DNA from 3 places in the Siccibacter colletis genome. Region 1 is predicted to be linked to each of the others. Evidence: riboswitches for the same ligand, from Rfam matches in the RefSeq annotation. Region 1 holds a riboswitch; each other region holds the start of a gene.
The links. A riboswitch is a leader RNA that binds a small molecule or an ion and turns the genes downstream of it on or off. The one in region 1 is predicted to bind thiamine pyrophosphate.
Positions count from the first base shown of each region.

Region 2: linked by a shared signal. The riboswitch ahead of thiM (hydroxyethylthiazole kinase) and the one ahead of thiC (phosphomethylpyrimidine synthase ThiC) in region 1 are both predicted to bind thiamine pyrophosphate.
Region 3: linked by a shared signal. The riboswitch ahead of thiB (thiamine ABC transporter substrate binding subunit) and the one ahead of thiC (phosphomethylpyrimidine synthase ThiC) in region 1 are both predicted to bind thiamine pyrophosphate.

Region 1 covers NZ_CP074352.1:3,758,531-3,768,256, reverse strand. Annotated here, with positions in the region: gene thiG (thiazole synthase) at 1-357, opposite strand, end outside; gene thiS (sulfur carrier protein ThiS) at 359-559, opposite strand; gene KFZ77_RS17995 (HesA/MoeB/ThiF family protein) at 543-1,301, opposite strand; gene thiE (thiamine phosphate synthase) at 1,294-1,929, opposite strand; gene thiC (phosphomethylpyrimidine synthase ThiC) at 1,929-3,827, opposite strand; TPP riboswitch at 3,915-4,024, opposite strand; gene KFZ77_RS17980 (Rsd/AlgQ family anti-sigma factor) at 4,117-4,620, opposite strand; gene nudC (NAD(+) diphosphatase) at 4,720-5,493, shown strand; gene hemE (uroporphyrinogen decarboxylase) at 5,534-6,598, shown strand; gene nfi (deoxyribonuclease V) at 6,608-7,279, shown strand; gene KFZ77_RS17960 (YjaG family protein) at 7,323-7,913, shown strand; gene hupA (nucleoid-associated protein HU-alpha) at 8,100-8,372, shown strand; gene KFZ77_RS17950 (DUF1481 domain-containing protein) at 8,385-9,080, shown strand; gene purD (phosphoribosylamine--glycine ligase) at 9,123-9,726, opposite strand, start outside.
Region 2 covers NZ_CP074352.1:2,683,627-2,693,352, forward strand. Annotated here, with positions in the region: gene KFZ77_RS12965 (ABC transporter substrate-binding protein) at 1-47, opposite strand, end outside; gene KFZ77_RS12970 (mandelate racemase family protein) at 115-1,269, opposite strand; gene fbaB (class I fructose-bisphosphate aldolase) at 1,564-2,616, opposite strand; gene thiD (bifunctional hydroxymethylpyrimidine kinase/phosphomethylpyrimidine kinase) at 2,776-3,576, opposite strand; gene thiM (hydroxyethylthiazole kinase) at 3,573-4,361, opposite strand; TPP riboswitch at 4,395-4,492, opposite strand; gene KFZ77_RS12990 (MFS transporter) at 4,942-6,177, opposite strand; gene KFZ77_RS12995 (RcnB family protein) at 6,421-6,750, shown strand; gene KFZ77_RS13000 (helix-hairpin-helix domain-containing protein) at 6,770-8,950, opposite strand; gene KFZ77_RS13005 (PP2C family serine/threonine-protein phosphatase) at 8,947-9,711, opposite strand; gene KFZ77_RS13010 (vWA domain-containing protein) at 9,716-9,726, opposite strand, start outside.
Region 3 covers NZ_CP074352.1:680,625-690,350, forward strand. Annotated here, with positions in the region: gene thiP (thiamine/thiamine pyrophosphate ABC transporter permease ThiP) at 1-978, opposite strand, end outside; gene thiB (thiamine ABC transporter substrate binding subunit) at 954-1,937, opposite strand; TPP riboswitch at 1,969-2,070, opposite strand; gene sgrR (HTH-type transcriptional regulator SgrR) at 2,134-3,792, opposite strand; gene sgrT (glucose uptake inhibitor SgrT) at 3,882-4,058, shown strand; gene KFZ77_RS03405 (sugar efflux transporter) at 4,159-5,337, shown strand; gene KFZ77_RS03410 (Hok/Gef family protein) at 5,560-5,712, shown strand; gene leuD (3-isopropylmalate dehydratase small subunit) at 5,807-6,412, opposite strand; gene leuC (3-isopropylmalate dehydratase large subunit) at 6,423-7,823, opposite strand; gene leuB (3-isopropylmalate dehydrogenase) at 7,826-8,917, opposite strand; gene leuA (2-isopropylmalate synthase) at 8,917-9,726, opposite strand, start outside.

The DNA.
Region 1 (9,726 bases):
CAGCTTCTCTGCGGCACGCAGCGTTTCAATCGGGTCGGGCAGCAGGTAGCGGGCATCCGGGTGAATTTCGAGTTTGACCCAGTGCGTACCCAGCGCCTCGCGGGCCAGCTGCGCGGCGAACACCGCTTCCTCGGCGGTTTTCGCGCCGGAGGTATTCGGCAGCAGCGTGACGCCCGCCTCCAGCAGCGGGGCGAGAATCGCATCCCGGCGATCCCGCAGATCGACGCGCTTCATTGCCAGCGTCACCAGTTCGCTACCGGAGGCGCGGATCGCGTCCACCATCAATGAGGACGAAGCGAATTTACCGGTGCCGGTAAAGAGTCGCGAGGTAAAGGTTTTATCAGCAATGCGCAGCATGTCAGCCTCCGGCGATGACCTGAAAAAGCAGGAGGTGATCGCCCTCCTCAAGATGGTGTTCCTCCCAGCGCGAGCGCGGGAGGATCTGATGGTTCAGCGCCAGCGCCACGCCGGGCGTCAGCAGCTGCCGTTGCGAAAGAAACGCCGCGACGGTGAGCGGCATGTCGCACTCCTGTCGCTCGTCGTTAAGCAGAACGTGCATACGCGCCTCCACCACATACCGGGCAGCCCGGCGCGCGCGTCAGACTCAGTGTGCGCCACTGTCCACTGCGTCCATCAAACAGACGCAGCGTACTGGCATCGGTTGGCATACCGCTCAGCAGCTTCAGACCTTCCAGCGCCTGCAGTGTTCCCATCATGCCCACGACCGGGCCGGGCACACCGGCGGTGCGGCAGTTGCGCTCCGGCTCGGCGTCGTCAGGCCACAGGCAGCGGTAGCAGCCGTGCTGCCAGGGCGGCGTCAGGGTCATTATCTGGCCGCCGAAGCCGACGGCGCTGGCGCTAATCAGCGGCCTGTTCTGCGCCACGCAGGCGGCATTGATGGCCTGGCGCGACGCCATGTTATCGGTACAGTCCAGCACCACATCCGCCTGCGCTACCGCCTGTAGCAGAGCATCGCCCTGTAAACGCTGCGACAGAAGGCGCAGCGTGACGTGCGGGTTGATTGCGCTCAGCCGCCGTCCAGCTGCTTCGGCTTTCGGCTGGCCAACATCCGCACTGGCATAGAGCGTCTGCCGGTGCAGATTGCTGATGTGCACCTGGTCATCATCCACCAGCGTCAGGGTGCCAACGCCTGCGCCCGCAAGGTAGTGCGCGGCCGGCGAGCCAAGTCCGCCCAGCCCGATAATCAGCGCCCGGCCTCGCTGTAAGCGGCTCTGTCCTTCAACGGCAATGTCCTCCAGCAGGATCTGGCGGCTGTAGCGCATGAAATCGGCATCATTCATCGCCCACCCCCGCCAGTGCCAGCAGCGCCCGGGTCGCTGCCTGCCAGTCTGCGGCCTGCGTAATGGCGCTGACCACGGCAATGCTGCCCACGCCGGTCTCCAGCACCGCCGCGGCGCGTTCGAGGCTGATACCGCCGATGGCGACGGTGGGGTAATTGCCTACTCTTTTTACGTGCGCCGCCAGCTGGCTCAGCCCCTGCGGCGCAGAGGGCATCTGTTTGGTTTGGGTTGGAAACACGTGACCAAGAGCGATATAGGAGGGGCGTACCGCCAGCGCGACGTCAATCTCCATATCGTCATGGGTGGAAACGCCCAGCCGCAGTCCGGCAGCACGGATTGCGTCCAGATCGGCGCTGGCAAGATCCTCCTGACCGAGATGCACGCCGTAGGCTTGGTGCTTGATCGCCAGCCGCCAGTAATCGTTGATAAACAGCCGGGCGTGATAGCCTTTACCCAGCGCGATGGCCGCCTGCACATCGGCCTCAACCTCATGGTCCTGTTTGTCTTTGATGCGCAGCTGTAACGTGCGCACGCCCGCCGCCAGCAGGCGTTCAACCCAGAGCAGGCTGTCCACCACCGGGTAGAGACCGAGACGTTGCGGCACTACAGGGAACAGGGGGGTCAGCATCATGCTTCCTCCTGGCGCAGATAGATGTCGCCGCCTTTGGCGCGGAAGGTGTTCGCCATGTCGTTCAGGCCCGCTTCACGCTCCTGCTGCGCCGCATAGTCGCGGACTTCCTGAGTGATTTTCATCGAGCAGAATTTCGGGCCACACATGGAGCAGAAGTGCGCCACTTTGCCTGACTCCTGCGGCAGCGTTTCGTCGTGATAGGCCCGGGCGGTAAACGGGTCGAGCGCAAGGTTAAACTGATCCTCCCAGCGGAACTCGAAGCGCGCCTTCGACATGGCGTTATCGCGGATCTGCGCGCCCGGATGGCCCTTCGCCAGGTCAGCGGCGTGCGCGGCGATTTTGTAAGTAATCAGCCCCTGCTTCACGTCCTCTTTGTTCGGCAGGCCGAGGTGCTCTTTAGGTGTCACGTAGCAGAGCATCGCGCAGCCAAACCAGCCGATCATCGCGGCGCCGATGCCCGAGGTAAAGTGATCGTAGCCCGGTGCAATGTCGGTGGTCAGCGGGCCGAGGGTATAGAACGGGGCTTCATGGCAGTGCTCCAGCTCCTCGGTCATATTGCGGCGGATCATCTGCATCGGCACGTGCCCTGGGCCTTCAATCATCACCTGAACGTCATACTCCCAGGCGATTTTCGTCAGCTCGCCCAGCGTGTGCAGCTCGGCGAACTGCGCCTCGTCGTTGGCATCCTGAATTGAACCCGGACGCAGCCCGTCGCCGAGCGACAGCGACACGTCGTAGGCAGCGCAAATTTCGCAGATCTCGCGGAAGTGGGTGTAGAGGAAGTTCTCCTGATGGTGCGACAGGCACCATTTCGCCATGATAGACCCACCGCGCGAGACAATCCCGGTGAGGCGTTTCGCGGTCATTGGCACATAGCGCAGCAGCACCCCGGCATGGATGGTGAAGTAGTCCACACCCTGTTCCGCCTGCTCCAGCAGGGTATCGCGGAACGACTCCCAGCTCAGGTTTTCCGCAATGCCGTTGACCTTCTCCAGCGCCTGATAGATCGGCACAGTGCCAATCGGCACCGGGCTGTTGCGCAGGATCCACTCCCGCGTCTCGTGGATGTAGCGCCCGGTAGAGAGATCCATCACCGTATCCGCGCCCCAGCGCGTGGACCACACCAGTTTCTCCACCTCTTCTTCAATAGAGGAGGTCACCGCGGAATTACCGATGTTGGCATTCACTTTCACCAGGAAGTTGCGGCCAATGATCATCGGTTCCGATTCAGGGTGATTAATATTGGCGGGAATGATGGCGCGGCCGGCGGCAACTTCAGCGCGCACAAACTCGGGGGTGATGTTTTCCGGCAACTGGGCGCCAAAGGCTTCTCCCGGATGCTGGTGGCGCAGCACTTCGCTGCGGATGCGCTCCCGGCCCATATTCTCGCGGATTGCGATGAACTCCATCTCCGGCGTGATGATGCCCTGGCGTGCGTAGTGCAGCTGGGTGACGCATTTGCCTGGACGGGCGCGGCGCGGCGTCAGCAGGCCGCTAAAACGTAGTTCATCCAGCCCGTCATCGGCGAGTCGCTCCCGTGTCCAGGCGGAGCTGCGGCTGGACAGCGCCTCGGTATCCTGACGCGCTTCAATCCACGGGGCGCGCACTTTCTCCAGCCCGCGGTGCACATCGATAGCGACTGCCGGGTCGCCGTAGGGGCCGGAGGTGTCGTACACCGGCACCGGCTCGTTGGCTTCATACTGCGGGTTGCTTTCACTGCCGCCGGTAAGGGTCGGGCTGAGCTGGATCTCGCGCATCGGCACGCGAATATCGGGCCGGGAGCCGGTGAGGTAGATACGGTGCGAATTGGGAAACGCGGTTCCCTCAAGGGTGCTGATAAAACGTTGGGCCTGCGCGCGGGTTTCGCGGCGGTTGGGTTTGACGGTCACAGACATAGCGCATTCCAGTAAATAATCGGGAAGTGGCTTGTCAGAACGACGGATGAAGCAAGAGGGAGACGCCGCGCAGAGGTGCGACGCCACAGCAGATTGACTCTTGTTCCCTTCGCAGGTATTAGCCTGATCAGGTTCCGCGGATCCCGAATTAACGGTCTCAGCCCGTGCATACACACTGGGCACTCCGACAAGATGGCCCTTCAGCGATGCTGCCACAGGGCAGAATGCTTCAGGGAAAACCCCGCACGACGGCGGGGCTAAAATAAATTACGCGTTAACTGCCCGAAACTCAAGCCGGGCGCGCGAAGCTGGTTTCGTCGTTGGCGCTGTCGCGCAGGTCGTTATCAAATGCCAGCACGATCAGTTTATCTTCCAGCGCGAAGCGGGCAGCCAGCGCTTCGCCGATACCGGACAGCGCTTCCTGGAACTCCAGGCAGTTGTCGTGATCGATAGCATTTTCCAGATGGGTATCGTAATACGCCATGATTTCCTGCGTATTCGCTTCGAGTAAGGGGTAGAGTTGCGTGGCGGCAACCAGCGGGCTGGACCCTTCCATTTCGCTGATAAGGCGCTCGTAAATATTAAAGTGACCGGCTGACAGGTAATCAACCAGGTTGTGACAAAAATCATCCAGCGCCTGTTCGTCCAGCGCGATGTGCGTTTCCTTGCCAGGTTTAATGCCAACCACTTTGTAATAGTTTACCAGCAGGTGTTTGCGCACGTTGAGCCAGCGGTCGACGAGTTCGTTACTGCCTCCAACGCGTTCTGTCAGACTTTCCAGCTGATTTAGCATGATCGACTCCATGAGTTATAAGATTAAAAGCAGTACACCCAAAATATGTAAAAATAATGTGAACAACATGCCAGTGAAGCTAAGGTAGTGCAACAGGTTATGGAACATACAATAGACAAACACGATCACGGCTGGTGGATCATCAGCCATGAACAAAAATTATGGCTGCCGAATGGCGATTTGCCCAATGGATACGCGGAAAAATTTTCGCTGACCGGTAAAAGCGCGATCAAAATCGGCGAATGGGAAAATGAGCCGGTGTGGCTGGTGCGTGAGGCCCGGCGGCAGGACATGGCGTCTGTGCGCCAGGTCATCGATAAGGATGTCGGTCTGTTCCAGCTTGCTGGCCGCGGCGTACAGCTCGCCGAATTCTATCGTTCACACAAGTACTGCGGCTACTGCGGCCACGAAATGCATCCCGGAAAAAGCGAGTGGGCGATGCTATGTGGGCACTGCCACGAGCGCTACTATCCGCAAATTGCCCCGTGCATCATTGTTGCCATCCGCCACGAGGATAAGATCCTGCTGGCTCAGCACAACCGCCACCGCAACGGCATCTATACCGTGCTGGCCGGCTTTGTCGAAGTGGGCGAGACGCTGGAGCAGGCGGTCGCGCGTGAAGTGATGGAAGAGAGCAATATCCGGGTGAAGAACCTGCGTTACGTCACTTCCCAGCCGTGGCCGTTCCCGCAGTCGTTAATGACGGCTTACATGGCGGAATACGACAGCGGCGAGCTGAAAATCGACCCCAAAGAGCTGTCAGATGCCGGCTGGTATCGGTATGACCAGCTGCCGCTGCTGCCCCCGCCGGGCACCGTGGCGCGCCGCTTGATCGAAGATACTGTCGCTTTGTGCCGGGCTGAGTACGAATGACGTGGTAAACTGACGGCCACGCTTTTTAAGGAATGCTGAAATGACCGAACTGAAGAACGATCGTTACCTGCGCGCCCTGCTGCGCCAGCCGGTAGATGTCACGCCCGTATGGATGATGCGCCAGGCGGGCCGCTATCTGCCGGAATATAAGGCGACCCGCGCGCAGGCGGGCGATTTTATGTCGCTGTGCAAAAACGCCGAGCTGGCGTGCGAAGTGACGCTCCAGCCACTGCGCCGTTACCCGCTCGATGCGGCGATCCTCTTCTCGGACATTCTCACCGTGCCGGACGCGATGGGCCTCGGCCTGTACTTTGAAACCGGCGAAGGCCCGCGCTTCACCTCGCCCATCAAGAACAAAGCCGACGTCGACAGGCTGCCCATTCCTGACCCGGAGCAGGAACTGGGCTACGTGATGAACGCGGTGCGTACCATTCGCCGCGAACTTAAAGGCGAGGTGCCGCTGATTGGCTTCACCGGCAGCCCGTGGACGCTGGCCACTTACATGGTGGAAGGCGGCAGCAGCAAAGCCTTTACCCTGATCAAAAAGATGATGTACGCCGAGCCGCAGACGCTGCACGCGCTGCTCGACAAGCTGGCGAAGAGCGTCACGCTGTACCTGAATGCCCAGATCCGCGCCGGCGCGCAGTCGGTAATGATCTTCGATACCTGGGGCGGCGTGCTCACCGGGCGCGACTATCAGCAGTTCTCGCTCTACTACATGCATAAAATCATCGACGGTCTGCTGCGTGAAAACGACGGCAAACGCGTGCCGGTGACGCTGTTCACCAAAGGCGGCGGACAGTGGCTGGAAGCGATGGCTGACACCGGCTGTGACGCGCTGGGCCTCGACTGGACCACCGATATCGCCGATGCGCGTCGTCGCGTGGGGCACAAGGTTGCGCTGCAGGGAAATATGGACCCATCAATGCTTTACGCGCAGCCGGCCCGTATAGAAGAAGAGGTAGCGACTATACTGGAAGGTTTCGGACAGGGTGAAGGCCACGTCTTCAATCTGGGGCACGGCATTCACCAGGATGTGCCGCCTGAACACGCAGGCGCGTTTGTGGAGGCGGTACACCGGCTGTCCGTACCGTATCACAACTAAGGAGCACGTATGGATCTCGCGGCACTTCGCACACAGCAACTCGAACTGGCTTCCCGCATTGTCCGGGAAGATGACCTGATTACCACCACGCCGTCGATTATCGCGGGTGCGGACGTCGGGTTTGAGCAGGGTGGAGAAGTGACGCGGGCAGCCATTGTGCTGCTGAGCTACCCTTCGCTTGAGCTTATCGAGTATCAGGTGGCGCGCATTGCCACCACTATGCCGTACATCCCCGGTTTTCTGTCGTTTCGTGAATATCCTGCGCTGCTCGCGGCGTGGGATATGCTGTCGCAGAAGCCAGAGCTGCTGTTCGTTGATGGCCACGGGATCTCCCATCCGCGCCGCCTCGGCGTTGCCAGCCACTTCGGTATGCTGGTGGATGTCCCGACCATTGGGGTGGCGAAAAAGCGCCTGTGCGGTAAGTTTGAACCGCTCTCTGATGAACCGGGTGCGGTGGCGCCGCTGATGGATAAAGGCGAGCAGCTGGCCTGGGTCTGGCGCAGCAAGCAGCGTTGTAATCCGCTGTTCGTCTCGACCGGGCATCGGGTCAGCATTGATACCGCGCTGGCGTGGGTGCAGCGCTGCACCAAAGGCTATCGGCTGCCTGAGCCGACCCGCTGGGCAGATGCCGTCGCCTCGGGGCGTCCGGCGTTTCGACGTTGGCAGGAAATCCCCCGATAGTTGCGGTACACTGCCGCACATTACCGGTTCATGAGACGCCACTATGCTACAAAATCCCATTCATCTGCGCCTTGCGAAGCTTGAAGCCTGGCAGCACACCACCTTTATGGCTTCGCTGTGCGAGCGGATGTATCCCAACTACGCGATGTTCTGCCAGCAGACGGGCTTCGGCGATGCTGCGCTGTACCGCCGCGTGCTCGATCTGATCTGGGAAACGCTGACGGTGAAAGACGCGAAAATCAACTTCGACAGCCAGCTTGAGAAGCTCGAAGAAGCGATCCCGTCCGCTGACGACTACGACATTTACGGCGTCTATCCGGCCATCGACGCCTGCGTGGCGCTCAGCGAGCTGGTGCATTCACGCTTAAGCGGCGAGACGCTGGAGCATGCGATAGAGGTCAGCAAAACTTCGATCACCACCGTGGCGATGCTCGAAATGACTCAAGCCGGACGGGAAATGACCGATGATGAACTGAAGCTTAACCCTGCGGTTGAGCAGGAATGGGACATTCAGTGGGAAATTCACCGTCTGCTGGCGGATTGCGAAGAACGCGATATTGAGCTGATAAAAGGCCTGCGCGCAGACCTGCGTGAGGCGGGCGAGAGTAATATCGGTATAAATTTGCAGCAATGAGTCAATAAAACGTGACTTACCACCTGTTTTGTCACACTCGAAGGCTTCCATTGTGACCCCCGTCTGGTCTACATTTGTGGGGCGAATAAAAGTGGCTATCGGTGCGTGTATGCAGGAGAGTGCTAATCAGGCATTTCCGTCGCACTCGATGCTTAGCAAGCGATAAACACATTGTAAGGATAACTTATGAACAAGACTCAACTGATTGATGTAATTGCGGACAAGGCTGACCTGTCTAAAGCGCAAGCGAAAGCTGCTCTGGAATCCACTCTGGCTGCAATTACTGAGTCTCTGAAAGAAGGCGATGCTGTACAACTGGTTGGTTTCGGTACCTTCAAAGTGAACCACCGCGCTGAGCGTACTGGCCGCAACCCGCAGACCGGTAAAGAAATCAAAATCGCCGCAGCTAACGTGCCGGCATTTGTTTCTGGTAAAGCACTGAAAGACGCTGTTAAGTAAGACACCGTGGCAGTGAAAAGTTTTAACGAAGGGGCGATAGCGCCCCTTTTGTTTGCCTGTCGTTCAGGGCTGGTGCTGGCAGCGTCTGTCCTGCTGGCGGCCTGTAGCCACGACAACACGCCGCCGCCGTTCACCGCCAGCGGCTATGTGGCCGATGACGGCGCGGTGCGGCTGTGGCGTAAAGATGCCGGCGACGGCGCGATTCGCCTGCTTTCAGTATTCAGCCCGTGGCGCAGCGGCGCTACCGTGACCCGCGAGTATCGCTGGCAGGGCGACAACCTCAGCCTGATTGAACTCAACACCTACAGCACCCCGCCGGAACATGTCCGCATTCGTTTTGACGATCGCGGCGCGCTGAGCTTCATGCAGCGCGAACGCGACGGGCAAAAGCAGCAGCTGTCCAACGATGAGATTGCGCTTTACCGCTATCACGCCGATCGCATCCGGGCGACCAGCGATGCGCTGCGTACCGGCCGCGTCGTGCTACGCCAGGGGCGCTGGAACGCGGATCGCACCATCACCACCTGTGAAGGCAAAACCGAAACCCCGGAGCTGGACGAGCTGGCGCTGCGGCGCATCAATGACAGGCAGCAGCATTCGTCGCTGGCGGTGAGCGTGGCATGGCTGGAGGCACCGGAAGGGGCGCAGCTGTTGCTGGTTGCCAACAGCGACTTCTGTCACTGGCAGCCAAAAGCGGAAGCGTTCTGAAGGTGAAAAACGCCCCCTTCGGATGAAGAGGGCGGTAAGCGATTACTTCTGCTGTTCGCGGGCGATGGCGCGGTAGCCGATATCACGGCGGCAGAAGCTGCCGTCCCAGTGGATATCCGTCATCAGCGCATAGGCGCGCTGCTGCGCTTCGGCCACGGTGTCGCCCAGCGCGGTGACGCACAGCACGCGTCCGCCGCTGGTCAGCACGCGGTCGTCTGCAGAAAGCGTCGTCCCGGCGTGGAACACTTTGCCATGTTCAACGGCTTCCAGCGGCAGACCGTGGATCTGATCCCCGGTGCGGTAATCTGCCGGATAACCGCCCGCAGCCAGTACCACGCCCAGCGAAGCGCGCGCATCCCACTCTGAAGTTTTCTCATTCAGCTTGCCTTCGCAGGCAGCCAGACAAAGATCCACCAGATCCGACTTCATGCGCAGCATGATCGGCTGGGTTTCCGGATCCCCGAAGCGGCAGTTGAATTCGATCACTTTCGGGTTGCCCTGCTTGTCGATCATCAGGCCCGCATACAGGAAGCCGGTATAGGTGTTGCCTTCCTGCGCCATGCCGCGCACGGTCGGCCCGATGATACGCTCCATGGTGCGCTGGTGGACTACATCGGTAACCACCGGGGCGGGGGAGTATGCCCCC
Region 2 (9,726 bases), 1.1 Mb from region 1:
AGCGAGAGCGTCAGCAGGCACGCCCCCGTAACGGAGAATGTTTTCATCGCTATACCGCCGTGTAGGGTAAACCCCGTCTTCGCCGCAGCGGATCGGGGTTGAGGTTTTTATGTGTCAGTCGTGGCTGACGGTATGGGCGTCGATATACGCAAAGTTAATGTCTTCCCCGAGGCCCGGACGCGTGGGCAGATGCACCATGCCGTCGCTGTCCATCGGGTCAACGATGCTGTTGAGGTAAGCCGCCGGCTCGTCGTAGTCGAGGAACGGATGCAGCAGGCCGCGCTCATACCAGCGGCAGTTGCGGATCGCCCCCACCACCGCCAGGCTGGCGGCGCCGTTGCCGTGCACTTCGCAGTCCATCCCGAAGGCTTCAGCCAGGTGCGCGACCTTCAGCGTCGGCGCAATGCCGCCCACGCCGTTGGCCCCGGCACGCAGAATGTCGCAGGCACCCGCTTTCACCCAGTCGGCGCGGCTGTGGTGTTTGCCGCCGAGGCTTTCCGGGCCAATCACCGGAATTGACAGGTTCTCTGCCAGCCAGGCGTAAGAGGACATGCTCTCCTCCTCCATCGGCTCTTCAAACCAGGCGAAGTTGAGTTTTTCCAGCTCCTTACCGATGTAAAGCGCCTCGGTACGGCTGTACCAGTGGTAGCCGTCGATCATCAGGTCGATATCCGGCCCCACCGCTTCGCGCACCGCTGCGCAGGCTTTGACGTCCATTTTCGGGTTCGGCGCAAAGGCCACCGGCGGCATCCAGGTGTGCAGCTTGATCGCCTTGTAGCCGCGTGCCACCAGGGTTTCGGCGAACTGCGCGTACTCTTCCGGGGTCGACAGCCCGCCCTTGAGTTCGTCTCCGCACATGGTGCTGCCGTAAGCCGGTACGCGGTCGCGGTAGCCGCCGATCAGCTTCCACACCGGCATATTCATTTTGCGGCCCGCCAGATCCCACAGCGCCTGCTCAACGAAGGAGAGCGCGCGCTCGGTAAGCTGGTGTGCGCTGCCGCGCTGCCAGTGCACCAGATCCTGCCAGATGCGTTCACGGTCAAAAGCATCCTGGCCGACCAGCACCTTGCGGAAGAAAGCATTGACCACGAACGGGCGCACCACTTCCGGCGGCGCGAAGGAGTAGCCCTTGCTGCCATCCTCGGCGGTGATGGTCAGCATCGCCATTTTTGCCAGGCTCTCGTCGCCGGGATGCGAGTGGCCGGCGCTGTCCGAGACGCGGCGTGTGGGGTAGGTAAATACGGTGACATTGACGGATTCGATCTTCATTACGGGTCCTTAACGACAACAGAGAGTGCAGGTCAGGCCGTTACCTGATAGCGCAATACATTTCCGTAACAGCTCAACAACTACGGTGGGGAAGGCATATATTTTGAAAAAGCGTTTCAGAACTAAATCTAAGCACAAAAAGTATCCGCTGCCTCGGACAAAGCGCGTGATTAAAACGCCGTTTTTCGGGCATATGCACAGGGAGAAGTGAACCTTTTCACAAAAGAAAGGCTAAGTGTGAAGGTGATCGAATTGTTAAAAACAAGGAAAACGCCTCCGCAGAGGCGTTGAGGATCAGGCGATAGTGACTTTGCTGTCGAGATACACATCCTGCACGGCATTGATGAGCTTCACGCCATCCGCCATGGTTTTCTTGAACGCCTTGCGACCGAGGATCAGCCCCATTCCGCCCGCGCGTTTGTTGATAACCGCGGTACGCACTGCATCGCCGAGATCGGTATCGCCCCCGTCCGCGCCGCCGGAGTTGATCAGCCCGGCGCGGCCCATGTAGCAGTTCGCCAGTTGATAGCGTACCAGGTCAATCGGGTTATCGCTGGTCAGTTTGCTGTAGACGCGCTCATCGGTGTAGCCGAATTTCACCGCGTTGTAGCCGCCGTTATTCTCCGCCATTTTCTGCTTCACGATATCCGCCCCGATTGTCGCCGCGAGGTGGTTTGCCTGGCCGGTCAGGTCGGCGGAGACGTGATAATCGACGCCGTCTTTCTTGAACGCGCTGTTGCGCAGGTAGGCCCACAGCACGGTAACCATGCCCAGCTCGTGCGCCCGCTCGAAGGCTGCCGAGATCTCTTCAATCTGCCGACGGGACTCTTCAGAGCCGAAGTAGATAGTGGCCCCGACCGCCACCGCGCCCATGTTAAACGCCTGCTCGACGCTGGCGTACAGCGTCTGGTCATACTGGGTCGGATAGCTCAGGGTCTCGTTGTGATTGAGCTTTACCAGGAACGGGATGCGGTGCGCGTAGCGGCGCGAGACGGAAGCCAGCACGCCGTAGGTGGAGGCCACGCAGTTGCAGCCCGCTTCAATCGCCAGCTCGACGATGTTTTTCGGGTCGAAGTACTGAGGGTTTGCTGCAAACGAGGCTCCCGCCGAGTGCTCCACCCCCTGATCCACAGGCAGGATAGAGAGGTAGCCTGTCCCTGCCAGCCGCCCGGTGTTGTACAGCGTCTGCATATTGCGCAGCACTGCCGGCGGGCGGTTGTTATCCACCATAACGCGGTCAACGTAGTCATGGCCCGGTAAATAAAGCTGCTCTGCTGGAATCGTCATACAGCGATGCTGTAACAGGCTGTCGGCATCTTTGCCAAGCAACTGCACGATATCTGTCATAATAAGCTCCCGAAAGTTACGCCAGGCGTCATGCCCGGCGCACATGGATTGTCCTCGCCCGTGACGTTACGGGCAGAGTAAGCCTGGACCTTTCAGTCGCGTTTTGCCATCGGCTGGCGCATTTTTAGCCGGTTTTGCCTGTTAAGCGCCCGCTATTTGCTACCACCAGCCATAAAAATGGTGCACCGGACCAATGCCCGCCCCCACCTCCAGTGAATCCGCCTGCGCCAGCGCACCGGTAAGATAATCCTTCGCCGCCGCCACGGTGGTTTCCCAGCAGTCATGACGCGGACGCAGCGCTGCCAGCGCCGCCGAGAGCGTACAGCCGGTGCCGTGGGTGTTTCTGGTGGCGATGCGCGGCGTGGTAAAGCGGACTTCCTGCGCGCGAGTAATCAACCAGTCAGGGCTTTCACCGTTATCTAAATGACCGCCCTTCATCAGCACCGCCCCGCAGCCGTACTCCAGCAGCGCCCTGCCCTGCATCCGCATCGTCTGCTCATCGCCGGCGCTGGGGGTATTCAGCAGCGCCGCGGCCTCCGGCAGATTCGGCGTGATCAGCGCCACCTGCGGCAGCAGCCGGGTGCGCAACCGGTCTACCGCGTCCGGCATCAGCAGCGCATCGCCGCTTTTGGCCAGCATCACGGTGTCGAGCACCACGTTAGCCGCGCCGTAATGTGCCAGGCGCTCCGCCACCACATCCACGATCGCAGCGTTATCCAGCATGCCGATTTTGATGGCGTCGATGCGCACATCGCTCAGCACGGCGTCGATCTGCGCCCCGACAAAGACCGGGTCGAGGTGGTAGACCGACTGTACGCCGCGCGTGTTCTGCGCTACCAGCGCGGTGATAACCGAGGTGCCATAGGCCTCCAGCGCCGAGAAGGTTTTCAGATCCGCCTGGATACCCGCCCCGCCGCTGGGATCGGTGCCGGCGATGGTCAGCGCATTAATACGTTTCATTGCGCCACCTCCCGGTTCAGCCCGTACAGCGCATCGAGAAAGGCGCTGGCGAAGCTGCCCGGCCCCGTTGCGCGTGAGGCGGCCTGCGCGCCCGCGCGCTTCATGATCCAGCAGGCACCCGCTACGTTTTCCAGCCTGTCGCCGGGCAGCGTACAGCACGCCGCGACCACCGCCGACAGCGCACAGCCGGTGCCGACCACGCGGGTCATCAACGGGTCGCCGCCGCGTATGGCCAGAGTGCGTTCGCCGTCGGTAACGTAATCCACTTCCCCGGTGACGGCGACGACCGTCCGGTACTGCCGGGCCAGGGTGATGGCGGCGTGCAGCGCGTCGGCAGCCCGATCGGTGGTATCCACGCCGCGTCCGCCCGTGCTTTCCCCGGCGAGGGCGCGGATTTCCGAAGCGTTACCGCGAATGGCCGCCGGGTTCAGGGCGAGGATTTCATGGGCAAAATCAGTGCGCAGAGTGAGCGCCCCGACCGCCACCGGATCGAGGGTCCAGGGGGTATTGTGGCAACGGGCGCTGGTAATCGCCGCACGCATGGCATCGCGCTGCGGCTGCGTCAGGGTGCCAAGATTGATCAGCAGACCATCAGCGACAGCGCTGAACTGCGCCGCCTCGTCGGGATCGACCACCATCGCGGGCGAGGCGTTAAGCGCCAGCAGCACGTTAGCGGTAAAGGTCTGCACCACGTCATTGGTAAGGCAGTGAACCAGCGGCGAGCGGGCATGGAGATGATTAAGGACGCGTATCGCAACGGCGTCGTGAAGCAGGTCAGGTTGCATGATGGGCTCCTGTCCGGCGCGAAGAAGGGATACCGGACAGGCATCTGACTTCCCTACGCTGGCATTATCCAGATCAGGTAATACGGGTATTTCTCAGCCTTCATTTAAGAAGGGCACCCCGAGTCATTGGTACAAATTAGCTTACTTTCTGGCAGCTTAGGGGATGGCGCGCGGTGATGCAAGCGTGCCTGTTATGTTAATCACATAAGAAACAGAGGATAGAGGAATATGTGTTACCAACGTTTAGCAATCCCACCACTTTTCTCATGGTCTACCGTTTGTTGCAGATGCAAGACGTTCTTTACCCACCCAGCCATTGTGATAGAGCCAACAGAGTGACGAATGCTATGCAGCAGCCTTCCCTGTCGAAAGTCATCAAAATACGAAATCCCAGCCGCTCACGCCGATTCGCAAGCACTTTGCCGCACTCTGTCATGTTTCTGCTCGCCACTTCTGAGAAAATTCGCGCTTTTCACTGGCGATCGACGTACCCCATGAAACGCCGTTCAATTGATACAGGGGATGACTGCCTGTTCAATCTATAAAGACAATATCCTGATAGGTTCCTCTCATCCTGTCGTCACTCCCGCTCATCCCCTTCCCTTCTTACCACTACGCCATTCTCATGGCGGCGTATCGCCGGAATACAGGCTGCGGCCAGAGTAGCAATCACGACCACGGCGGCGCAGGCCAGTAACAGCCGGGGAATACCAAACTGAGCGGTCAGCGGACCGGCGGCGAGCTCGCCGATGGGGATCGCCACAAATGAGCCGATGGCGTCCCAGGCGTAAACGCGGGCGAGCTTCCCGGGAGGAATGTGGGTTTGCAGGGAGTGCGCCCAGACCACGCCGAACTGACCAAACCCGACGCCGGCGACGAAGAAGGCCGCCATCAGCGCGGCCGTGGTGGGGTGCTGGCTGAGCACCAGCAGCGGCAGTGCGCAGAGCAGTACCAGCAGCACGCCGATAAACAGGTCGCGGCGCGGTTTCCAGCGCAGGGCGATCAGCGAGCCGACAATCAACCCAGTGCCCTGCGAGGCGAGCGCAAAGCCCCAGCCGGCGCGGCCGAAAGAGGCATCCGCGACGATGGGACCGACAATCATCATAATGCCGCTGAATGCCGCATTGATCAGGGTGAACTGCACCACTATCACCCACACCCAGCTGCGGGCGATGAACTCCTGCCAGCCGTCGCGCAGATCCTGCAGGATATTGCTGTGGCTTTCTCCCGTCCGGGCAGCGCTGGTGCGGGTCATCAGATAGAGCGGTGCGGCTAGCGCAAAGCCCAGCGCGTCCACCGCCAGCCCCCATCCCGGGCCGACCATACTGGCAAGCACACCGCCGAGCGACGCACCAATCACGGTGCCGCCGTTGATACCAAGCTGAATAAAGGCGTTTGCTTCGCGCAGGCTGTGGGCGGGGACCGTCTGCGGCACCATCGCCTGTGAGGCGGGAAGCGCGACCCCCGCCGCCGCACCGTTCAGGATACCCAACAGTGCCAGCAGCGCGACCGTCGCCGAGCCGTCAAGCACCAGCCAGGCGACCACGGCCTGAGAGAATGCGGCGATCGCCGACGACCACACCAGCACTTTACTGCGCGAATAGCGGTCCGCCAGCACGCCGCCAATCAACAGGAAGGCGACGTTAAATATTGAGCGCGCCGCCACCACAATCCCTAAGTCTCCTGCCGACCCGCCGATATCGAGCACCGCAAAGGCCAGCGCCACGGGAGCAATGCTGTTCCCGAGTACTGTCAGCAGACGGGCGAAAAAGAGATAGCGAAACGGGGCGAAGTGGAATGCCCGGCGTGCGCTCACTCTCTGCCCTCTGCACTATATGCGAAGCGTCTGTTGTTCTTCATGTTCGTATCCCGGCAATTGCGTGTGCGCATCATAGTCACTTCCGGTGCCTCATTCATCTCTGCTGATTACTGATTTCTGTTACAAACCCGATGATTTACTCACAATTCAGTGCTTGTCTGACTTTACGCGGAGCGGGGATGATGCAACGCTTAGTAAGGGTTTAACAATAATAAACAGCCAACATACCGTGGAGATATCATGGCTAAAACGAAAATGCTGTTGATGGGCGCGCTGTTGACCGTGGCGTCGTCAACGTTTGCTGCACCGCAGGGCGCAGCGCCGACGGGTATTGATTCTTACGAGATTAAAGAGTTTGTTGCCGATTTTACCCAGTTTAAAATTGGTGACCGCGTTCCGGCTATGTATCTGACTGACGAATACAACATCACCAAATGGCAGCTGCGCAATCTGCCCGCGCCGGAAGCTGGCAGCCGCTGGACCTATATGGGCGGCAACTACGTGCAGATCACCGACGCGGAAGGCAAAATCCTCAAGGCCTATAACGGCGATATCTTCTACCACCGCTAATACCTCTCCCGCACACGCCTCAGATGGGGCGTGTGCCATTACAGGCCGGATAGCGGCCACATCCCCAGAACGCCCGACCATTTCCCGGCCCGCGCCGCGCCAGGCGTCGCACCATCGGTCCCTGACAGCGTGGACAGACGACCTGCGCCGTCGCACGGGTGATCTGCCCGCTGCCAGTGGCAGGTGGCTGGAATGAGGCCAGCGTCGGCGCGGGAATGGCATTCAGCGGCGGACGCGGCGGCACCGGCAGCGCCAGGCTGCGGATATCCGCCTCGTTCTGCGCCAGCTGCGCGAACAGCGCCGTCAGCTCGCTGTCCACCGACCTTTTCCAGCGATCGATCTCCAGCGCCAGGCCCTGAAAAGCGCTGAGGCTTTTCTTGATACGTTCCTCCATACCCTGCTGCTTAATCAGGATCTCGCTCTGGCGGGTGCGTACCTGATGATGGTCCACCGTCGTCCAGGCGCTGCGGTAACTGAAGCTGCGCTCCAGCTCATGCAGCCAGGTATGAAGATTCGCGCTTTTAATCGGGCCGATGCCCGGCACCACGCGCACGTTCTGCTGCTTCACGTCCAGCGCCGTGGTGAAGCCCCACGAGGCCAGGGTGGCGCAGTCGGTGGTGGTGATACGCGACAGCCCGGCGCGACGGATCTGATGGCGCACCAGGTGCTCATCAAGCTGCTTCGCCCGGCGCTCGCCGTCCCATACCGTCGGCTGCTGGCTGAAGGCGGATGAGAGCTGGCGGAACTGCTCCACCGCCTCGTAAATATCAGCCTTAACCCGGATCGCCCGCGCCGGGGGAGCCGCCTGTTGCAGAGTGGTGAAGCGCGCGACGATCTCGCCGCACAGCTGCTGGTGACGCGCCAGATAGCCCGCCGGGCTGAACTTCACCCCCAGCGGCACCAGCCCCAGCGCGGCAAGCATCAGGGCATACCCCCACGGCAGGCCGAAATAGCCACCCAGCGCCGCGAGCGGCACCAGCGCCACACCGATGCCGCGTGCGATCGGCAGCAAACGCCGTTTCAGGTGCAGCGTGCGGGCCGCTTTCTGCGGCGCGGGCGGCGCACTCACCGGCGGCAGCGGCACGGTAATGGCGGCAGGCAGGTGAACACCGTTGACCGCCGCCATCAGGGCGTTCAGATCCAGGACCAGCCCGTGACGCGCATCCATCTGCCCACCGGCCAGATGCATCCGGGAGTAGTCGCTGTTGAGGAACAGCGGGCGTCCGTAGCGGCTCTCCATCCGGCACCACGGGCACTCGGCGACGTGCCGGGCGTAGTGATGCAGCTTGTTGCGGCTGCACATCCGCAGCTCGCCTTCAAACTCCTGCATCGCCGCCACCCAGTCGGCGGCCGCGGGCCGTTTGCCGACGTGCAGCGGCGAAAACGCTTCTTCAAACAGCTGATGAATGCGCCCGGAGAAGTCCGTCAGCCGCACGGTGCCGGGCGGCGGCTCCATGCCGGTTGCCCGCGCCGAATAGGCGAAGCGAAACTCTTCGATGGCCTTCTCCAGCGGCATCTCGCCGTCACCGGTATAGCTGCCGGAAAAGGGATGACGATCCATGCACAGCAGCTGGAACAGGCACACCGCGAGGCCGAACGCATCGTGATCCGGTGTGCGGACGATGGATTTCAGGGTCTTCCCCTGCAGCTCAGGCGGCGTGTACTCCGGCACCCCGACGGCGCAGAGGAACGCCTGCCCGCCGGCGTTCACCTGGAAACTATCGGCATCAATCAGCACCACCGTGGCTTCCGGCGAAACCAGAATACCGCGCTGATTGATATCCCCCACGACGCAGCCCTGCGCATGCAGTTGAGCCATCACCCGCGCGACGTTAAGCGCAACGCGTACGATGAAGCGGTAGTCGGCTTTGGGAAAATGCTTCTGGCGTGAGGTAGGGGTCTGCAGCTCGTGGATTTCCTGGTGCTTATCCACCCGCTTCATCAGAAAACCGACAAACTGCCCGCGCTGGTTTTCCACCACCTCACAGGGAAACGCCACCGTCGGCACGCTGTCGGCAAGCCGCCCGGCGACGATGGCGCGAATTTTACGCTCGCGTTCCGCGGCAAGGGTATTGAGATAGCGTTTGAACGCATAGCCCGGAAGATTGCTGACGGCAAACACTTCGCCCTCGCCGCCCTTGCCTATTCGCTTGTCGATGGTCAGCGGTCGCCCGCCGGCATACAGCGACTCCTGACTCATTTCACCACCGCAAGAACCAGGGTTTTATCATCATCGGTGCGCTCGTTGAGACGCGGGCTGGCGAGGAACTGCGTCAGGCTGCGGCTGAGCGCCGCGTCGTGGCCGATAATCGGGGAGTTATCCAGCGGTCGCGCCATCGGGTTGAAAAAGCCCGGCGCAGCGCAGCCGGTGGCGCTGTTAATCACCAGGCTTTCGATGCCGTCGCTGAAAGCCGCAAAAGCGCTGAAGTCGTTGGGCAAGCGGGTAAAACGCACTCTGGCCTGCGGCTCATCGGTGATGAACCAGGTGGTGGACGCGTACTCCCCGTGCTGCGGAGCACTCACCACATGCCACCCGGCGCTGGCCTTATCGCGACACACCACCGCCCCGTCACCGACGTGGGCCACGAGGACGCATTCCGGGCTGACCATCAGCATCACCAGCGTGGCAGCGAAGTCACGCGGCGTCAGTGCCCGGCTCTGCGCCGCCTCGCGAATACGGCTGCGCGCCTGGTCAATCCAGTGATGCAGCGTAGCGTCATCCGGCGCATGCGCCGCGCAAGACAGATGGGCGCGGGCAAGCTGGCTCAGGGTATGGCACACCAGCGAAGCACCCTGGCCGCCGAAGCTTGCCGAGCCGGCACCGTCGGACACCACCGCCACAAACCACGGCGTGCCGTCGGGGGCATCCGCAAGAAAACAGCGGCGGGCATCCTGAAGCCGCGTGCCGCTGCGGATATGCGAGCTGCCGATGGCAGAGGCCGAGGCGTAGCACCAGTTCATCGGCTTAACCGGCCA
Region 3 (9,726 bases), 990 kb from region 1:
CAGCGGGTCGGCCAGTACATGACTTACGCTGCGGTTGAGCCCGTCAACGATCACTGCCAGCAGCGGTGGCAACAGCAACAGCAGCGCAAGGCTTATCAGCGCGCCGTCGCACAGGCGGCTGCGCAGGCTGTCCTGCGGATTGCGCCAGCCCGACACCGCGCTGCTGCCTACCGGGATCGCCTTGCTGAGCCGCTGGCTGAGCATTACCAGGCCAAGACAGCAGACCATCTGCAACAGCGCCAGCAGCGCAGCACGCGCCGGATCGTAGTCGTAGCTGAGCGCCTGGAAGATAGCCAGCTCGATGGTGGTTGCCTGCGGCCCGCCGCCGAGCGACAGCACCGTGGCAAAGCTGGCGAAACAGAGCATAAAGATCAGCGCCGCCGTCGGGGCGATCTGTCGCCGCAGCCAGGGCCACTCGACGTAGCGGAAGAAATGCCAGCCGCGCATATCCAGCTGGGCGGCAATTTGTCGTTGCTCGCCGGGGATCTGCTCCAGCGCCAGCAGCAGCAGACGGGTCGCCATCGGCAGGTTGAAAAAGACATGCGCCAGCAGGATCCCCTGCAGGCCATAGGGCGAGAAGCGCCACTCAATGCCCGCCCAGGCGCAGAGTGTCGCCAGCCAGCCCTGACGCCCGTACACGCTGAGAATGCCGAACACCGCCACCAGCACCGGCAGTACCAGCGTCATGGCGCACAGCCGCAGCAGCGCCTCGCGCCCCGGAAAGCGCCGGCGGTACAGGGCGCGGGCGAGGAATATGGCGGGAACCACCGAAAGCAGGGCGGAGAGAAACGCCTGCCAGAATGAGAAACGCACCACGTGCCAGAGATAGCTGTCGTGCAGCACGGCGAAGGCGTCGCCGTGCGGTGCGTTAAACCACAGCGCGCCGAATGCAGCCAGCGCCACCGCCACCAGCAGCGTGGCGGCACACAGCCCCGGCCACATCCAGCCCGGGATTAACGGCTGACGGCGCGTTGCCATTCGCTAATCCAGGCGGCGCGCTGGGCGGCGACCTCATCGGCAGAGTATTCCAGCGTGGTCTGGGGTTTAACCAGCGAGGTAAAGCCCTCCGGCAGCGTCACGTTGCTGACCGGATACATCCAGTTTCCAGTGGGGATCGCCTGCTGGAACGCCGGGGTAAGCATAAACTTCATGAATTTATCCGCCAGTTCCGGCTGCTTGCTGGCAGCGAGACGCCCGGCCACTTCAACCTGCAGATAGTGGCCTTCGCTGAAGTTTGCCGCGGCGATATGCTCTTTTTTCTCTTCGATGATGTGATACGCCGGGGACGTGGTGTAGCTCAGCACCAGGTCGCTCTCACCTTTCAGGAACAGGCCGTAGGCTTCGCTCCAGCCTTTGGTGACGGTGACGGTTTTTGCCGCCAGCTTCTGCCACGCCTCGGGCGCTTTATCGCCATACACTTTTTGCATCCACAGCAGCAGCCCGAGGCCCGGCGTGCTGGTGCGCGGGTCCTGGTAAATAACGCGCCATTTCTGGTCACTCTCCACCAGCTCCTTCAGGCTTTTCGGCGGGTTTTTCACTTTGGTTTTGTCATACACGAAGGCGAACCAGCCGTAGTCGAACGGCACAAAGGTGTCGTTGTTCCAGCCGCCGGGGACGCTCACCGCGCTTGCGGGAATGCCGCTTCTGGCAAACAGCCCGGTTTGCGTGGCCGCCGCCAGCAGGTTGTTGTCGAGGCCCAGTACCACATCGGCCTTGCTGTTTTTGCCTTCCATACGCAGGCGGTTAAGCAGCGACACACCGTCTTCCAGCGCCACCAGCTTCAGTTCGCAGTTGCAGTCGGCTTCGAATGCCTTTTTCACCGTCGGGCCAGGGCCCCAGTCGGCAGCAAAAGAGTCGTAGGTATAAACGGTTAAAACAGGCTTCGCGAAAGCGGGCGCGGCGAGCAGGGCCAGCAGGGGGAGAAGTTTTTTCAGCACTTTGCACCTTTCATTCAGGGGGCAAAGGATTTTGAGCAGCAGCCTCAAATCCCTTCGCCGGCGTTATCCGGATCAGGTTCGACGGGTATTATCTCAGCGCCGATCGGTTGACAGGGCACCCCGTTGAGAACGTCTTGCATTGTAATGATTTGGTTAATTAATGAAAGTGGCCCGTCAATTATTCCCTTACGCGGCGTTAAGGCTCCGGTGGGGCGAACCATGCCGATTTGAAGTCAAACCAGCCCAGCGTGTTCATGCGTACCCCACGCATGCTGCGCTGACCCTGAATGGTCAGCCAGTGGTGGATCAGGGGAAAGATATCAAGCTGTTCCACGCGCTGCTGGCACCACTCCGGCAGGGCAAGCTCCCCGGCGCGCCAGCGCCTGGCATCCGCCTGCCAGTCGATGGGAATGCAGTTGTGCATCAGCGGCATCTCATACAGATGGGCAAACAGTGAGAACTCCAGCGGCAGCGTAAAGTTAGCGCTGTTGAGCCACAGATCGCTCACCTCGTCGCCCTGATGCCAGGCTTCGTAGCTCACCTCGTTAATGATCAGGCGCACCTGATGTTCTGCCAGCAGGGTTTCCATCACCTGGGCGATAACGCGGTGCTCAACGTGGTCGCGGTAGAAGGTCAGGGTCAGGCTTTCAAGACCGGCCGGCGGCGGATAATCCGCTTTCTGCGGAGCATGGTGCCAGCGCGGCAGCAGCCCATACGCCGGGAACCAGTAGCGCTGGTTACTTCTGGCTGCGTGATAAATGAGATTCACCGGCGAGAGCACCTGGCTTAGCCAGCGTCGCACTGCGCTGTTTGCGCCGCAGCGGGAGCGCGAATCAAACAGCAGATAGTAGCAGCCCTCCTCAAGGCGGGTTTCCACGGCTTTCTCATCGCCGCTCGCGCCTTCCAGATGCACGCCGCTGCTCACTTCTTCGCTGATATCCGGCAGCACCCAGAAATTAACTTCGTCGATGAGCGCCCGGTAGCCAAAATAGTCGTCAAAGGCGTGGATTTTCAGCTGGGTATTATTGTTGCGCACCACGGCATAGGGGCCGGTGCCCACCGGACGGCTGGCGTAGTTGGGCATGGTGGGCCACTCCTGCGGCAGGATCATGGTCGCCACGCTGCCCATCAGCCACGGCAGCCACTTGTCCGGCTGGCTGAGGTGTATATCCAGTGTCCACGCGGTGGGGGAGGAGATGTCGGTGATATGCGTGAACAGCGGCTGGGTGCGGATGCGCGTCAGCGAGGCGATAACGTCTTGCATCTCCAGCTCGCGGCCATGATGAAAATGAACGCCGGGGCGCAGGAAAAAACGCCAGTGCAGCGGGGAGATCTGCTGCCAGTGGTGCGCGATATCCGCTTCGATTTCCCCGTTTTCCTCATTTATCAGCGTCAGGGCGCTGAAGATCTGGCGCACGATATGGGTTTCAGAGCGGCGTAGCGCGCTGCCCGGCAGCAGGTTCTGCAGCGGACGGTAGTAGAGCACGCGCAGAATATGTTTGCCCTGACGGAAGCTGCGGCCAAGATGCGATACCACCATGCGGCGCACCGCTGCTTTGTCGCCCACGATCTGCATCAGCTGATCGAGCTTATCCTGCTCCAGCAGGTCGTCAGCCCGCTGCTGCTGAAGCGCCAGTCCGGTATAGAGAAAGGTGAGGGTGGATCGCTTCCCGCGCCCGGCTTCGGCCTGCCAGGCAAGCCACCCCTCGGCCTGCATGGCATTGAGCAGGTTACGCATATGACGTCGCGAGCAGGCAAGCCTGTCGGCGAGTTCGCTGAGCGTGGTGTGCTGAGGTTGCCCGTCGCAGCACTGCCAGAGACGGATAAACTGTTGTTGCAGACGCGCCGAGGACATAAAAGGGGAACTCCTGCCGGGAAATTCATCAATTTAATTATCCTCATATTACGCCAATACTTAGCGGCGATGAAAGCGAGGAGGTAATGATGAACAGGTCTTCTGCAAAAGTATTCTGGCAGCGCTATTTCTCCGCCACGCAGGACGTTTCGCCCTCATGGCTGGCACGCCTGAGCGCAATACAACGCGTGCGGATGCTGGAGGATCTGATGCAGTGGGAGGTTACCGCCCGGCCCGTTTATCCCGATCGCAATCGTCATGTGTGACTGAGTATTGGTGTTATCGAACACCCGCCAGCAGTATGCTACTGCTGGCTTTTTTCGTTTATCATTTCTCCTTTCCTCTTTTTAAGCACAAGGATCGCCAATGCGTTGGTTTTTAACCAAAGGCCGCCGCCTGAACCGGGTTTACGTCGCGTTCATGCTGGTCTCTTTTATGATGGGCATTGCGGGTGCGCTGCAGGCACCGACGCTGAGTCTGTTTTTAAGCCGCGAGGTGGGCGCGCGTCCGGTCTGGGTTGGTCTGTTTTATACCGTTAACGCTATCGCCGGGATAGGCGTCAGCCTGTGGCTGGCGCGGCGTTCCGATCGGCAGGGGGATCGCCGGAAACTGATCATGTTCTGTTGCCTGATGGCAATCGGCAACGCTTTGTTGTTCGCTTTCAATCGCCACTACCTGACGCTCATCACCTGCGGCGTGCTGCTGGCCTCCATTGCCAATACCGCCATGCCGCAGGTGTTTGCGCTGGCGCGCGAGTATGCTGACCGCTCAGCCCGGGAAGTGGTGATGTTCAGCTCGGTCATGCGCGCCCAGCTGTCGCTTGCCTGGGTGATTGGTCCGCCGCTGGCGTTTACCCTCGCGCTTAACTACGGCTTCACCACCATGTTTCTTATCGCTGCCGGCATCTTTGCTGTCAGCCTCACACTGATCGCGTTTTCTCTCCCGAGCGTGGAGCGCCTGGAACAACCCGCCGATATGGCGATTACCGAGGTCAGCGGCTGGAAAGATAAAAACGTGCGCCTGCTGTTTATTGCCTCCACGCTGATGTGGACCTGCAACACCATGTACATCATCGATATGCCGCTGTGGATCAGCAGCGAACTGGGCCTGCCGGATACGCTCGCCGGGCTGCTGATGGGCACGGCCGCCGGGCTTGAGATCCCGGCGATGCTGCTGGCCGGCTACTACGTGAAGCGCTTTGGCAAGCGGCGCATGATGGTCACGGCGGTGATGTCAGGAGTGCTGTTTTATCTTGGGCTGAACCTGTTCCATACCCGCGAAGCGTTGCTGCTCCTGCAGCTGTTTAACGCCGTCTTTATCGGCATTATTGCCGGGATAGGCATGCTGTGGTTTCAGGATCTGATGCCTGGTCGCGCCGGCTCGGCGACCACGCTGTTCACCAACAGTATTTCAACCGGGGTGATTCTGGCCGGGGTCATTCAGGGCGGACTGGCGGAAAGCTTTGGCCATCACACCGTGTACTGGGCCATCGCCGCGCTTTCAGTGGTCACGCTGGGGATGACCATGCGGGTAAAGGACGTGTGATTTGCTGGAAGCACGCTCGAAGAATGGAATCTTGGTTCTGACAGGCGGAGCGGCAAAAGGTAGTGTTGCTGCGGGTGCCTGAGGCTATCGGCCTTAAGCCGGTGCTGAAGGGCTGGCAGTGGAAAGCCCCACACGACTATAAATCGATGTGGGGGGACTACCCTACCACCCAAACACTGAGAGGGTAGTCTCCCTGTCGCTGAAAAGCAATATGGAGGCTGGATGCGAAAACGGAAATTGCTGCCAGGGCTGTTGACGATCTGTATAACGCTACTGATCTTTACCTGGATGGTGCGTGATTCGCTATGTGAATTGCGCTTCAGACAGGAAAAAATGGAACTGGTGGCAGTGCTGGCTTACGACGCCGGACGTTAAACTCATTGGCGGGGAGCTATCCCCGCCTCTTTTCAGGTGCAGGTGCTGCTCATGCACCCATTCGTAATGGCCCGCAGGACGCGGGCCATTACCCTTATCCCATAAACGCAGGCTGTTTTTGCTCGTAAGCGCTGATGGCATCGTCGTGTTGCAGCGTCAGGCCGATGCTGTCGAGGCCGTTAAGCATGCAGTGACGACGAAAGGCATCAATACTGAAGCGATACTGTTTGTCACCAGCCTTCACCACTTCGGCTTCGAGATCCACTTCGAAACGGATGCCCGGATTAGCCTTAACCAGGCTAAACATCTCATCGACTTCCGCATCGCTGAGTTTCACCGGCAGCAGCTGGTTATTAAAGCTGTTGCCGTAGAAAATATCGGCGAAGCTCGGGGCAATAACCACTTTAAAGCCGTAGTCGGTCAGTGCCCAGGGGGCATGCTCACGCGACGAGCCGCAACCAAAGTTTTCCCGCGCCAGCAGGATAGATGCGCCTTTATACTCCGGAAAGTTAAGCACGAACTCAGGGTTCGGCTGCTCGCCTTTGTCGTCCAGAAAACGCCAGTCGTTAAACAGGTGCGCGCCGAAGCCGGTGCGGGTTACCTTCTGCAAAAACTGTTTCGGAATGATCGCGTCGGTATCAACATTCGCGGCATCCAGAGGCACGACCAGGCCAGTATGCTGAGTAAATTTTTCTGCCATGGTGAACTCCTTATTTCAGACCACGAATATCAGCGAAATGCCCGCTTACGGCGGCGGCGGCGGCCATTGCCGGGCTGACCAGATGCGTGCGGCCACCGCGGCCCTGACGCCCTTCGAAATTACGGTTGCTGGTTGAGGCGCAGCGTTCGCCCGGGTTCAGACGGTCGTTGTTCATCGCCAGGCACATGGAGCAGCCCGGTAAACGCCATTCGAAACCGGCTTCGATGAAAATCTTATCCAGCCCTTCGGCTTCGGCCTGGGCTTTTACCGGGCCGGAGCCTGGCACCACCAGCGCCTGCACGCCTGGGGCGACTTTACGCCCTTTCGCAATCTCGGCCGCAGCGCGTAAATCTTCGATGCGTGAGTTGGTGCAGGAGCCGATAAACACCTTGTCGATGGCGACGTCGGTCAGCGGTACGCCGGGTTTCAGGCCCATGTAGGCGAGGGCTTTTTCCGCACTGGCGCGCTCAACCGGGTCGGCGAACGATGCCGGGTCCGGAATGGCGTCGGTGACAGAAATCACCTGGCCGGGATTGGTCCCCCATGTCACCTGCGGTGCAATCTCCTCGGCCTGCAGCGTGACCACGCTGTCGAACTGTGCGCCTTCGTCAGTGTGCAGGGTTTTCCAGTACGCTACCGCGTCATCGTAATCGTTGCCCTTTGGCGCATGCAGACGACCTTTAACATAGTTGAAGGTGATCTCATCCGGTGCGACCAGCCCGGCTTTGGCACCCATCTCAATCGCCATGTTGCACAGGGTCATGCGGCCTTCCATGCTCAGGGCGCGAATTGCGTCGCCGCAGAACTCCACCACATAGCCGGTGCCGCCGGCGCTGCCGGTTTTACCAATGATCGCCAGCACGATGTCTTTTGCGGTGATGCCTGGTGCTGCTACGCCGTTAACTTCGATCTTCATTGTTTTAGCCCGGCCCTGCTTGAGGGTCTGGGTCGCCAGCACGTGCTCCACTTCGGAGGTGCCGATGCCAAACGCCAGCGCACCAAACGCGCCGTGGGTGGCGGTGTGGGAGTCGCCGCAGACGATGGTCATGCCGGGCAGAGTAATGCCCTGTTCCGGCCCCATCACGTGGACGATGCCCTGGTATGGGTGGTTCAGGTCGTACAGCTCAACGCCAAACTCGTTGCAGTTCTTAATCAGCTCCTGCATCTGGATACGCGCCATCTCGCCGGAGGCGTTGATGTCTTTGGTCTGGGTCGATACGTTGTGATCCATAGTCGCAAACGTCTTCGCGGGCTGGCGTACCGGGCGACCGTGGGCGCGCAGGCCGTCAAAAGCCTGCGGTGAGGTCACTTCATGCACCAGGTGACGGTCGATATAGAGCAATGGCGTCTCATTTTGCGCTTCATACACCACGTGAGCGTCAAACAGCTTCTGGTATAAGGTCTTTGCCATGATTACACCCCTTCGGCCACATAGCGGGCGATGATGTCGCCCATTTCATCGGTGCTGACTGCCTGGCCATCGCGGGCCAGATCGCGGGTGCGTACGCCTTCTTCCAGCGCGCGGTTAATGGCACGCTCAACGGCAGCGGCTGCCTCGTCGGCTTCCAGGCTGTAGCGCAGCAGCAGCGCCAGCGACAGGATCTGCGCAACCGGGTTGGCAATGTTTTTCCCGGCGATGTCCGGCGCGGAGCCGCCCGCGGGCTCATAGAGGCCAAAGCCCTGCTCATTGAGGCTGGCTGACGGCAGCATCCCCATCGAGCCGGTGATCATCGCGCACTCATCAGAGAGAATGTCGCCGAACAGGTTGGAGCACAGCAGCACGTCGAACTGCGATGGATCTTTGATCAACTGCATGGTGGCGTTGTCGATATACATATGCGCCAGCTCGACATCCGGATATTCGCTGGCAATCTCATTAACGATCTCGCGCCACAGCAGCGAGGTTTGCAGTACGTTCGCCTTATCAATAGAGGTCACTTTGCTGCGGCGCTTGCGGGCCGATTCAAACGCGATACGGGCAATGCGCTCGATTTCGAAGCGGTGGTAAACCTCGGTATCAAACGCTTTTTCATGCATACCGCTGCCTTCGCGCCCTTTCGGCTGGCCAAAATAGATGCCGCCGGTCAGCTCACGCACGCACAGAATGTCGAAGCCGTTAGCGGCGATATCGGCACGCAGCGGACAGAACGCTTCCAGGCCCTGGTATAATTTCGCCGGACGCAGATTACTGAACAGCTTGAAGTGTTTACGCAGCGGCAGCAGGGCGCCACGCTCCGGCTGCTGGGCTGGCGGTAAATGTTCCCATTTCGGGCCGCCGACAGAGCCAAACAGGATGGCGTCGGCCTGCTCACAGCCTTCCACCGTTGCCTGCGGCAGCGGGTTGCCGTGACGATCGATAGCCACGCCGCCCACGTCGTAGTGGCTGGTGGTAATGCGTATTTCAAAGCGCTGACGCACGGCTGCCAGTACTTTCAGGGCTTGCGCCATCACTTCCGGGCCAATTCCGTCGCCCGGCAAAACGGCAATATGATAATTTTTAGACATCACGCGGTTTCCTGATTGTGTTCTTTATTTTGTGCTTTGCGTTGCAACTCTTTTTCCACTTCACCGGCACGCCAGATGTTGTTCAGCACGTGCACCATCGCACGGGCAGACGACTCGACGATATCGGTGGTCAGGCCCATACCGTGGAAGCGGCGGCCGTTATAGTTCACCACGATATCGACCTGGCCCAGGGCATCCTTACCGTGGCCTTTGGCGCTCAGGCCGTATTTCACCAGCTCAATGTTGTAGTCGGTGATGCGGTTGATCGCCTGGTACACCGCGTCAACCGGGCCGTTACCGTTGGCGGCTTCGGCTTTCACCTCATCGCCACAGGCCAGTTTCACCGCCGCTGTCGCAATGTCATTGGAGCCTGACTGCACGCTGAAGTAGTCGAGACGGAAATGCTCCGGCTCCTCCTGCTGTTTGTTGATGAAGGCCAGCGCTTCCAGGTCATAGTCGAATACCTGACCCTTTTTATCCGCCAGCTTCAGGAAGGCGGCGTACAGATCGTCCAGGCTGTAGTCATTCTCGTGATAGCCCATCTCTTCCATGCGGTGTTTGACTGCCGCACGCCCGGAGCGGGAGGTCAGGTTCAACTGCACCTGATTCAGGCCAATAGACTCCGGGGTCATAATTTCGTAGTTTTCGCGGTTTTTCAGCACGCCGTCCTGGTGGATGCCCGACGAGTGAGCGAACGCGCCGGAGCCGATGACCGCTTTGTTGGCCGGGATCGGCATATTGCAGATCTGACTCACGGTCTGACTGGTGCGCCAGATTTCGTGGTAGTTGATGTTGGTATGCACGTTCAG